One region of the Planococcus sp. APC 3906 genome, then DNA from elsewhere that is predicted to be linked to it. Evidence: predicted binding sites of a transcription regulator. Region 1 holds the regulator's gene; the other holds the start of a gene.

The links. Region 1 encodes NrdR, which represses ribonucleotide reductase genes. Its sites were predicted from a motif close to AACACNATATATNGTGTT; they were not measured.
Region 2: the regulator NrdR is predicted to act here: its motif matches at 1,865-1,882, upstream of QMA09_RS06840 (vitamin B12-dependent ribonucleotide reductase).

What each region holds. Positions count from the first base shown of each region.
Region 1 is NZ_JASDCW010000003.1:25,658-30,086, forward strand. Features, by position in the region: gene QMA09_RS02785 (glyceraldehyde-3-phosphate dehydrogenase) at 1-420, shown strand, start outside; gene speD (adenosylmethionine decarboxylase) at 733-1,116, shown strand; gene nrdR (transcriptional regulator NrdR) at 1,869-2,345, shown strand; gene QMA09_RS02800 (replication initiation and membrane attachment family protein) at 2,357-3,727, shown strand; gene dnaI (primosomal protein DnaI) at 3,728-4,429, shown strand, end outside.
Region 2 is NZ_JASDCW010000008.1:59,715-64,143, reverse strand. Features, by position in the region: gene QMA09_RS06840 (vitamin B12-dependent ribonucleotide reductase) at 1-1,832, opposite strand, end outside; gene QMA09_RS06835 (lipoate--protein ligase family protein) at 2,022-2,801, opposite strand; gene QMA09_RS06830 (rhodanese-like domain-containing protein) at 2,958-3,338, shown strand; gene gcvPB (aminomethyl-transferring glycine dehydrogenase subunit GcvPB) at 3,626-4,429, opposite strand, start outside.

The DNA.
Region 1 (4,429 bases):
GCATGTGCCCAGTCGATCATCCCTACTTCTACGGGCGCTGCGAAAGCGCTATCATTAGTGCTTCCGGAATTGGAAGGCAAGCTTCACGGCATGTCGCTCCGCGTACCGACGCCTAATGTATCTTTAGTGGATCTTGTCGTCGACTTGAAGCAAGACGTAACGATCGAAGAAGTAAATGCTGCGTTCCAAGCGGCTTCAGTGGACGGCCTTGAAGGCATCCTGAGCTTGACGATGGAGCCATTGGTGTCGATCGATTTCAATACGACTGAACAATCGGCGATCGTAGATGGATTGTCCACGATGGTCATTGGCGGCCGCAAAGTGAAAGTTCTCGCTTGGTATGATAATGAGTGGGGCTACTCTGCACGGGTGGTCGATTTAACTAAAAAAGTGGCAAAATCATTGGTTTATGCCCGATAATTAATACAGGCCGCAGCCATTGTAAAATGGCGTGCGGCTTTTTCCATGAAAAAAATTCCCATAAAAATTAATTGATTTTGAGTAATTATGATTGCATTTCATTTCAATACATCATATACTAACATTCGTAGTCAAAAAACGGCTACGTACTTCTTCGTTTCTGAGAGCATAAAGCAGGAGCGGACGGAGCAATATTTATTCACATGACTGCTTAAAGGGTTAGGACCTCTTTGGACTAACTTTCCCCCGTGGTAGTCAACTTTGAATATTTTGCGCACTAAAACAAAATGATATCAAAGGGGGAAACGAACCATGGAAACAATGGGACGTCACGTAATTGCAGAACTTTGGCAGTGTGATTTTGACAAATTAAACGATATGGATTTTATCGAACAGACTTTTGTTGATGCAGCACTTAAATCCGGAGCCGAAGTCAGAGAAGTAGCTTTTCACAAATTTGCACCTCAAGGCGTAAGCGGGGTAGTCATCATTTCTGAATCGCATTTAACGATCCACAGCTTCCCGGAACACGGCTATGCAAGTATCGATGTTTATACTTGCGGCGATCTTGATCCAACTGTTGCAGCTAATTATATTGCAGAAGCGTTGAATTCAGGCACACGTGAATTCGTAGAAATTCCGCGTGGAATGGGTCCAGTCAGTGCTGGCCAATCCAAAGTATCAGTAAATGCATAATCCATTAACATGAACGATATGAAGCAGGGGATCTGATCCCCTGCTTTTTCTGTTTTCTAGGGATAATAGATATTTGTGATATACCGCTGCGGTCGCTCAGGGCATGGTTTACACAAAAAGCCAAGCAAAGAACGCTTGTCTTTCTGCTAAAAACCTACTGCTTCTGTCCCTGTCTCTGCAACGCTGCGCTAGCTTCGAGACATTTAAGACCGTTGCAACGCTTCACTAGCTTCGGGACATGAAAGACCGTTGCATCGCTGCGCTAGCTTCGAAGCAAAGGAAATGGTCCAAATTTCATTTGGCCATCTCCTTGCCTAGCCCGTGTTCGCGCCTGCGCTGGATAGTTCTTTAAAAAAATGTTGTTTAAAGCCTTCTATTTTATTGATAAGAAGCAAAATTGCGGAGATGGCTTATATATTGTTGAACTAGTTAATATTCACAATCGATGAGTGACAAGTACCCTCACCTTGCTAACGATTGCTCTTCTGGGGTCTTGAGTGTCAATTTTCTAATCTGCAGATGTCTAAGCTACTTTGCTCCAAATCGAGAGATATCTTAGCTGAAGCGCGTCAAGGGGCTAGGCGAAGCAAGGAGACGAGTGTTCTTCTCGGCTTCTCGCGGGAGCCATGCCCAAAGCGACTGAAGCTATTTTCAATATGATACTTCTTTCGTTCTATTTATATAGCAACTAATGGCGCCGTAAATTTGTTATACTGGAGTTACGAGAAACAATGTTTAGGGAGAGGTCCAATATGAGATGTCCGGCTTGCCAGCATAATGGCACACGCGTCGTGGATTCGCGGCCAGTAGATGATAATAAATCAATTCGGAGGCGCAGGGAGTGTGAAGCATGCGGCTACCGGTATACGACGTTTGAAAAAGTGGAAGAAATGCCATTGATCGTTGTGAAGAAAGATGGCTCGCGTGAAGAATTCAGCCGCGAGAAAGTGTTGCGCGGCTTGATCCGTGCTTGCGAAAAGCGTCCAGTTCCTTTGGAGACGCTGGAGAACCTTGTGTTTGATATCGAGAAGGAGTTGCGCCGTACAGGCAATGCTGAAGTGAAATCCGAGGAAGTCGGAGAACTTGTCATGAACCGCCTAGCGGCAATCGACGAAGTGGCGTATGTCCGCTTCGCTTCGGTTTATCGCCAGTTCAAAGACATTACGGTTTTTATCGATGAATTAAAGGAATTACTGGATAAAAACCCGAATGGCAAGAAACCCGAATAAGGTGGTGTACTATGTCTGCACTTTATAAAGAACTGCAGCCTCCGGATTCATTTAAAATCCGGCTGCCGTATCCGTTTTCCAATTACGACCGCCAGCTTTTGACGCTCTTGTACCAGCCGATGATCGGGGCGGAAGCCACTGCGTTCTATTTGACGCTATGGGCGGAAGGGGAAGCGCAGGGCGAAGAAGCGACCCATTATTCATTAATGAACACATTGGGCATTTCAATCGCGAAGCTTTTTGAATCCCGCATCCAGCTCGAAGCGATCGGTTTGATGAAGACCTTCAAGAAAGACAACGGGCACCGGTCGTTCATCTATGAACTATGTCCGCCGCTTGACCCGAAAACGTTTTTCCAGGATCCATTGCTGTCGATGTTCCTGTTCAGCAAAATCGGCGAGTCGGCATACCGCAAAGTGCGGGAGCGGTTTTTGAATCCGACTGATATCGGCGAAGGCTTTGAGGAGGTGTCCCGCACATTCACGGATATTTTCCGGCCGGTCCATGCGAAAGCCGGCTATCCGGCGGAGACGAAAGATTTGCATGAACGCAAAAAAGGGGCTTACCAGACCGAGTCCGATTTTGATTTCAGCTTATTGCAGCAAGGATTGTCCGAGCAGCTGGTGCCGAAGCGCGTCCTGACGGCTTCAATCAAAGACACCATCGGAAAGTTAGCGTATTTGTACAGCTGGGGTCCGCTGGAAATGCAGAAAGTGGTCTTGCTGGCAATTGATGAAGATTATAAAATGACGGCCGAAAGCTTGAAAAAAGCCGCTTCCGAATATTATAAATTGACGGTTGCTACGACAGCTCCGCAGCTCGTCCATGTGAAGAAGGAAGAAAAGCCGACAGAACAGCGTGACGAGCCGAAAACCCGCCAGGACGAATTGATCCTTTATTTGGAATCGGCTGCGCCTGTAGAAGTTTTAAGGGACATCGCCAATGGCAATGAACCACTGCCTGCAGATGTGCAATTAGCGAACCAGCTCGTCATGCAGCATGGCATGGAGCCGGCAGTGGTCAATGTGCTCCTGCAATACGTCCTGCTGCGCACCGATATGAAATTGACGAAAGCGTACGTCGAGAAAATCGCGTCGCATTGGCTGCGCAAAAATGTCACGACGGCGAAAGAAGCGATGGAACTTGCGCGCATTGAACATGAGCAATATGTGAAATGGAAAGCGGAAGGTTCGCCTTCGGCTGCTTCAAAAGCACCCGCGCGCCAGAACAGAGGCAAGCCGCTTCGTGAAGAAAAGCTGCCTGAATGGTTTTATACGAAAGAAGAAACGCCTGCGGCTTCCGGCCCGAAAAACGAAAGCCTGGAAATCGAGAAACAAAAGCTTCTCGCTAAATTGGCGATGAAGAAAGGGAAAGGTGATTAAATGGAGCCCATTCGCGAAACAATGAAACGCGTCGTGAACGCACCGGCTTTTTCAGAGCGCTATAACGACATGCGCAAGGAAGTACTGGAGCATCCCGGCGTCCAAAAATTCCTGGAGCAGCATGCCTCGGAAATCGACAAAAGCACCGTCGACCGTGGGCTTCACAAATTATACGAGTATATCGACCAATCCCACGACTGCCATAAATGCCCGAGCTTTGAAGGTTGCGTTAACCACTTGAAAGGCTTCGAGCCGAACCTTGTGCTTGAACGGGGCACAATCGGCATTTCCTATACGGCTTGCCGTTTGAAAAATGCCCATGACAATAAACGCAAGGCTTCTTCGATGATCCACAGCATGTATATGCCGAAAGAAGTCATGCAAGCGACGCTTGATGAATTCGAGCCGGACGACAGCCGCATGGAATCGTTCCGCGCGGTCGGCAAGTTCCTGGATGAAACGACAGGGCCAGGCCATATGCCGGAAAAAGGCTTGTATCTTTACGGTAAGTTCGGCGTCGGCAAATCTTATTTACTGAGCGCCGTTGCCAACGAACTTGCGGACATGAATATCCGCTCGGTCTTGGTTTTCGTGCCTGAATTCATGCGTGAAATGAAACAGGCAATCGGGGATCAGACGCTGCAGGAGAAAGTCGATTACGTCAAAAAAGCCGATGTACTGATGCTCGATGACATCGGAGCA
Region 2 (4,429 bases), on a different contig from region 1:
GTCTCTTCATCGGTGTTGCCGATCAAGAATGGGAAGCTTCCGCGTTCTGACGCCAATTCAACCGATTCTTCGTACGCCGCTGCTGCAATGGTCTTGAAGATTTCATCGACCAATTCGTTGCCTTCAGGCGAGCCGTACTCTTTATCGCAATAAATCAATAGATCCGCAAGCCCCATGACGCCAAGGCCGACACGGCGTTCGCCGAGCGCCTGCACACGGTTTTCTTCAAGGAAGTAAGGCGTAGCGTCGATGACATTGTCCTGCATGCGGACGCCGACTTTGACCGTTTCTTTCAACGCTTCAAAATCGACTTGCTTTGTTTTCGCATCTGCGAATTGTGCCAAATTGACTGCGGCTAAGTTGCACACTGAATAAGGTGCCAGCGGCTGTTCACCGCATGGATTCGTTGCCACGACTTTTTGGCCGTAAGCTGTCGCGTTCGTTTTCGCGTTGGCGTTATCGATGAAGAAAATGCCTGGCTCTGCAGAATACGTCGCACAGACGTTGATCAGGTTCCAAAGTTCGCGCGCTTTCATCGTGCGGTAGACGCGCACTTTATGGCCTAAACGCTCCCATTCGCGAACATCTCCGACTTCCTGCCATTTTTCATTGTAAACGGCCATTTCTTCTTTCGAATAAGATTCAACCGCTGGGAAGCGCAAATCGAAATCTGCGTCTTCTTCGACCGCTTTCATGAAATCGTCCGTCAACGTGACCGAAATGTTGGCGCCTGTCAGGAATTCTTCGTTGTGAACCGTGTAGGTGCCGCCGTCACGAAGTTTCGTTTCTGCGTCGCGCATGATTTTTTCGTTGAAGCCGCCCATTCCAGGAATCGCACGGTAATTCAAGATCCCTTGGTACATCGCTTCTTCCTGTTCAGTCAACGGTTTGAATTTCAATTTTTCATGGGCCAGTTTTTTGATAGTTTCGTCTTCCGTGTTTTCGATCAAATAACGGAGGATGCGCGGGTTCTGCATTTTTGAAATGATGAATTCCGCGATATCCGGATGCCAGTCGGCAAGCATGATCATCTGCGCACCGCGGCGCGAACCGCCTTGTTCGACCAGATGCGTCAATTTCGCGATATCGTCCAGCCAAGAAACCGAACCGGAAGATTTGCCGTTTACGCCTCTTGCCAATGTATTGCGCGGGCGGAGCGTCGAGCCATTCGTGCCGACGCCTCCTCCGCGGCTCATGATTTCCATCACTTGCTTGCGGTGATCGGAAATCCCTTCGCGCGAATCAGCGACGAAAGGCATGACGTAGCAATTGAAATACGTCACATCTGTGCCGGCGCCCGCTCCGTAAAGAACGCGCCCTGCAGGAATGAATTTCAGCTCGACAAGCTGCTCGTAGAATTTATTGAACCAATGCTCGCGCTTTTCAGGAGTCGTTTCAACAGACGCCAGTCCAAAAGCATTGCGTTTCGCGATTTGTTCGTAATAGACTTCCAACGGCTTTTCGATAACATCAAGGCTGCGGTTGACGATGCCGGCTTCCATTTCTTCCGGTTTGTCGATCGCGCTGCGGTAATCTTCCTCGATCCAAACTTGCGCTGTGTTTGCCGCTTTGTCGACGGAAACGATGAAACCGAGGCCGCGTGCCGGGAATTTCGGATCTTGCTTGACGGTCAACACGACAAAGTCGCCTGCTTTGAGCGTCTTTTTCTCCGTATCCTTAAACGAATAGCGGTCGATCATCACGAGGCGTGATACCCCTTTATGCGTCGTTTTCATGTCCGGCGTGATTGCGTGGACTTGAGGGAACGACTGGATATCGCTGTTCAACGACACCGGATTTAACGAATATTTTTTTTGAGTGGCAGAAACCATTTGACATTTCCTCCTTCATATTATATGGAGTAAACACTATATATAGTATTAATACAATTCCCATCGTACTATATATTGAAACATCCCTGCAATAACAAAATTTTGCTGGTTTTTCCGTGAGACGTCTCAAAGCTGAATGTGCAACGGTTTCTGCCAAAACCTACACTATAAAATGAGTCTTTAGACTCCTTATGTGCGAAAATTCCAATCATCATTGCCGTAGCGTTCTTCTTCGATTTTTTTCACTTCGGCGAGCTGGCTTTCCGATAATTCGTATGGCGTCAATCGGATCGCTAAAGCCTTTTCGAATCCGGTTCTGAATGCGGGAACACATTGCTCCACGGTGACGCCTTCCTCGAGCAGCGAATTGATCGAGACGGCTTTTTCCGGAATTTTTTTGCGCATCCGATCTTTCGAAGCCTCGTCTTTGAATTTGAACACCGATAATAATTTTTCAGCGTCCAAGTCGATCAAGATGGCCCCATGCTGCAGAATCACCCCTTTTTGGCGCGTCTGGGCACTGCCCGCCACCTTTTTGCCAGCAACGACCATTTCATACCAGCTCGGTGCGTCAAAGCACACCGCACTTTTCGGTTTTTTCAAATCCGCTTTTTCAGTTTCACTTTCGGGAATCGAAAAATATGCGTCAAGCCCCAAATTCCGAAAGCCTTCCAACAAACCTTCACTCAGCACCCGGTACGCCTCCGTAACCGTCTCTGGCATATCTGGATACCTTTCGCTGACAATAATGCTGTACGTCAGCTCATGCTCGTGCAGCACGCCTCTGCCGCCGGTCGGACGGCGAACAAAGCCAAGGCCGAGTTTTTTAACGGCCTCCATATCGATTTCCTGTTTGACTTTCTGGAAATAGCCGATCGACAGCGCCGCCGGCTCCCAGCCGTAAAAACGGATAACCGGCGGAATCAGCCCTTCGCTATGCCAATTCAGCAGCGCTTCATCGAGCGCCATATTAAAAGATGCCGGCGCTTTGCCGGTATCGATGAACAACCATTCTTGAAAATTCACAAGATCGCCCCCTAAATTCTTTAATTAGTGTAACATTGCCATTGAATAAGAGTCACTCCATCTTTTATAATAAAGAGAGAATAGAAAGGGGCAAGATCATTGGATTTTCTTTTCATCACTTTAGGCGTTGTAGTTGCAGTGCTCATCTTTGCTGCAATTTCATACTTCCGCATCAAAAAATCCGTAACCACATTGACACAGGAACAATTTATTGAAGGCTACCGCAAAGCGCAGCTGATCGATGTGCGTGAAGCGAAAGATTTTGCAAACGGCCATATCCTGGGTGCGCGCAATATTCCGCAAACACAATTGAACCAGCGCTACAAAGAAATCCGCGCCGACAAACCCGTTTACATTTACGACCAGAACGGTGTTCGCAGCGGCCGCGTTGCGTTATTTCTGAAGAAAAAAGGCTACGACCAATTATACCAATTGCAAGGCGGCTTCAAACAATGGAGCGGCAAGGTCAAAATCAAATAATGAGCTAAAGCCTTTCCCGATTGCGGAAAGGCTTTTTTTATTGGAATAAAATCGGGTGAGAAGCGTATTTTGCCTGTAACGGGGCGTATTTCAAGGTTTATAGAGCGTATTTCGCCGGTTGCAGAGCGTATTTGATTCGCAATGGAGCGTATTTCGAGATTGCAGAAAACTTCCTGCCCATAACACGGCGCCAGAGCTTGAGAAGTGGATAAATATGCAATGCCCTCTGACAGCCATCCGATAAACCCAAAAATGCCCCTCTGAAATTTCAGAGGGGCTAAAATATATTATTCAGCTTTCGTGTAGCGCAGAACCGGTTTGCGGGCAGCCTGTGTTTCGTCCAGGCGCTTGATCACCGTCGTATGCGGTGCATTCTGCACGATTTCCGGATTGTCTTCGACTTCCTTGGCAATCTGGATCATCGCATCGATGAACGCGTCCAAGGTCTCTTTCGACTCGGTCTCAGTCGGCTCGATCATCATGCCTTCCTCAACGTTCAGTGGGAAATAGATCGTCGGCGGATGGTAGCCGAAATCAAGCAGACGTTTCGCCATATCCAATGTACGTACGCCCAATTTTTTCTGGCGGCGGCCGCTCAAGACAAATTCATGCTTGCAATGGCGGTCGTACGGCAGATCAAAGAATGGCTGCAGTTTGCGCATCATGTAGTTGGCATTCAATACCGCGTACTCCGTCACGGCTTTCAAGCCATCCGGCCCCATCGAGCGGATGTACGTGTATGCACGGACGTTGATGCCGAAGTTGCCGTAGAACGGTTTGACGCGTCCGATGGTTTCCGGGCGGTTGTAGTCGAACGTGTAAGCATCATCTGTTTTCACCAGCACAGGGCTTGGCAAATAAGGAATCAAATCTTTATGGACGCCGACTGGCCCAGAACCTGGTCCACCGCCGCCATGCGGTCCTGTGAATGTTTTATGCAAATTCAAATGGACCACATCAAAGCCCATGTCGCCAGGGCGAGCTTTTGACATAACGGCGTTCAAGTTCGCGCCGTCATAATACAGTTTCCCGCCGACTTCATGGATGATTGCCGCCATTTCAAGAATCTGTTCTTCGAAAAGGCCCAATGT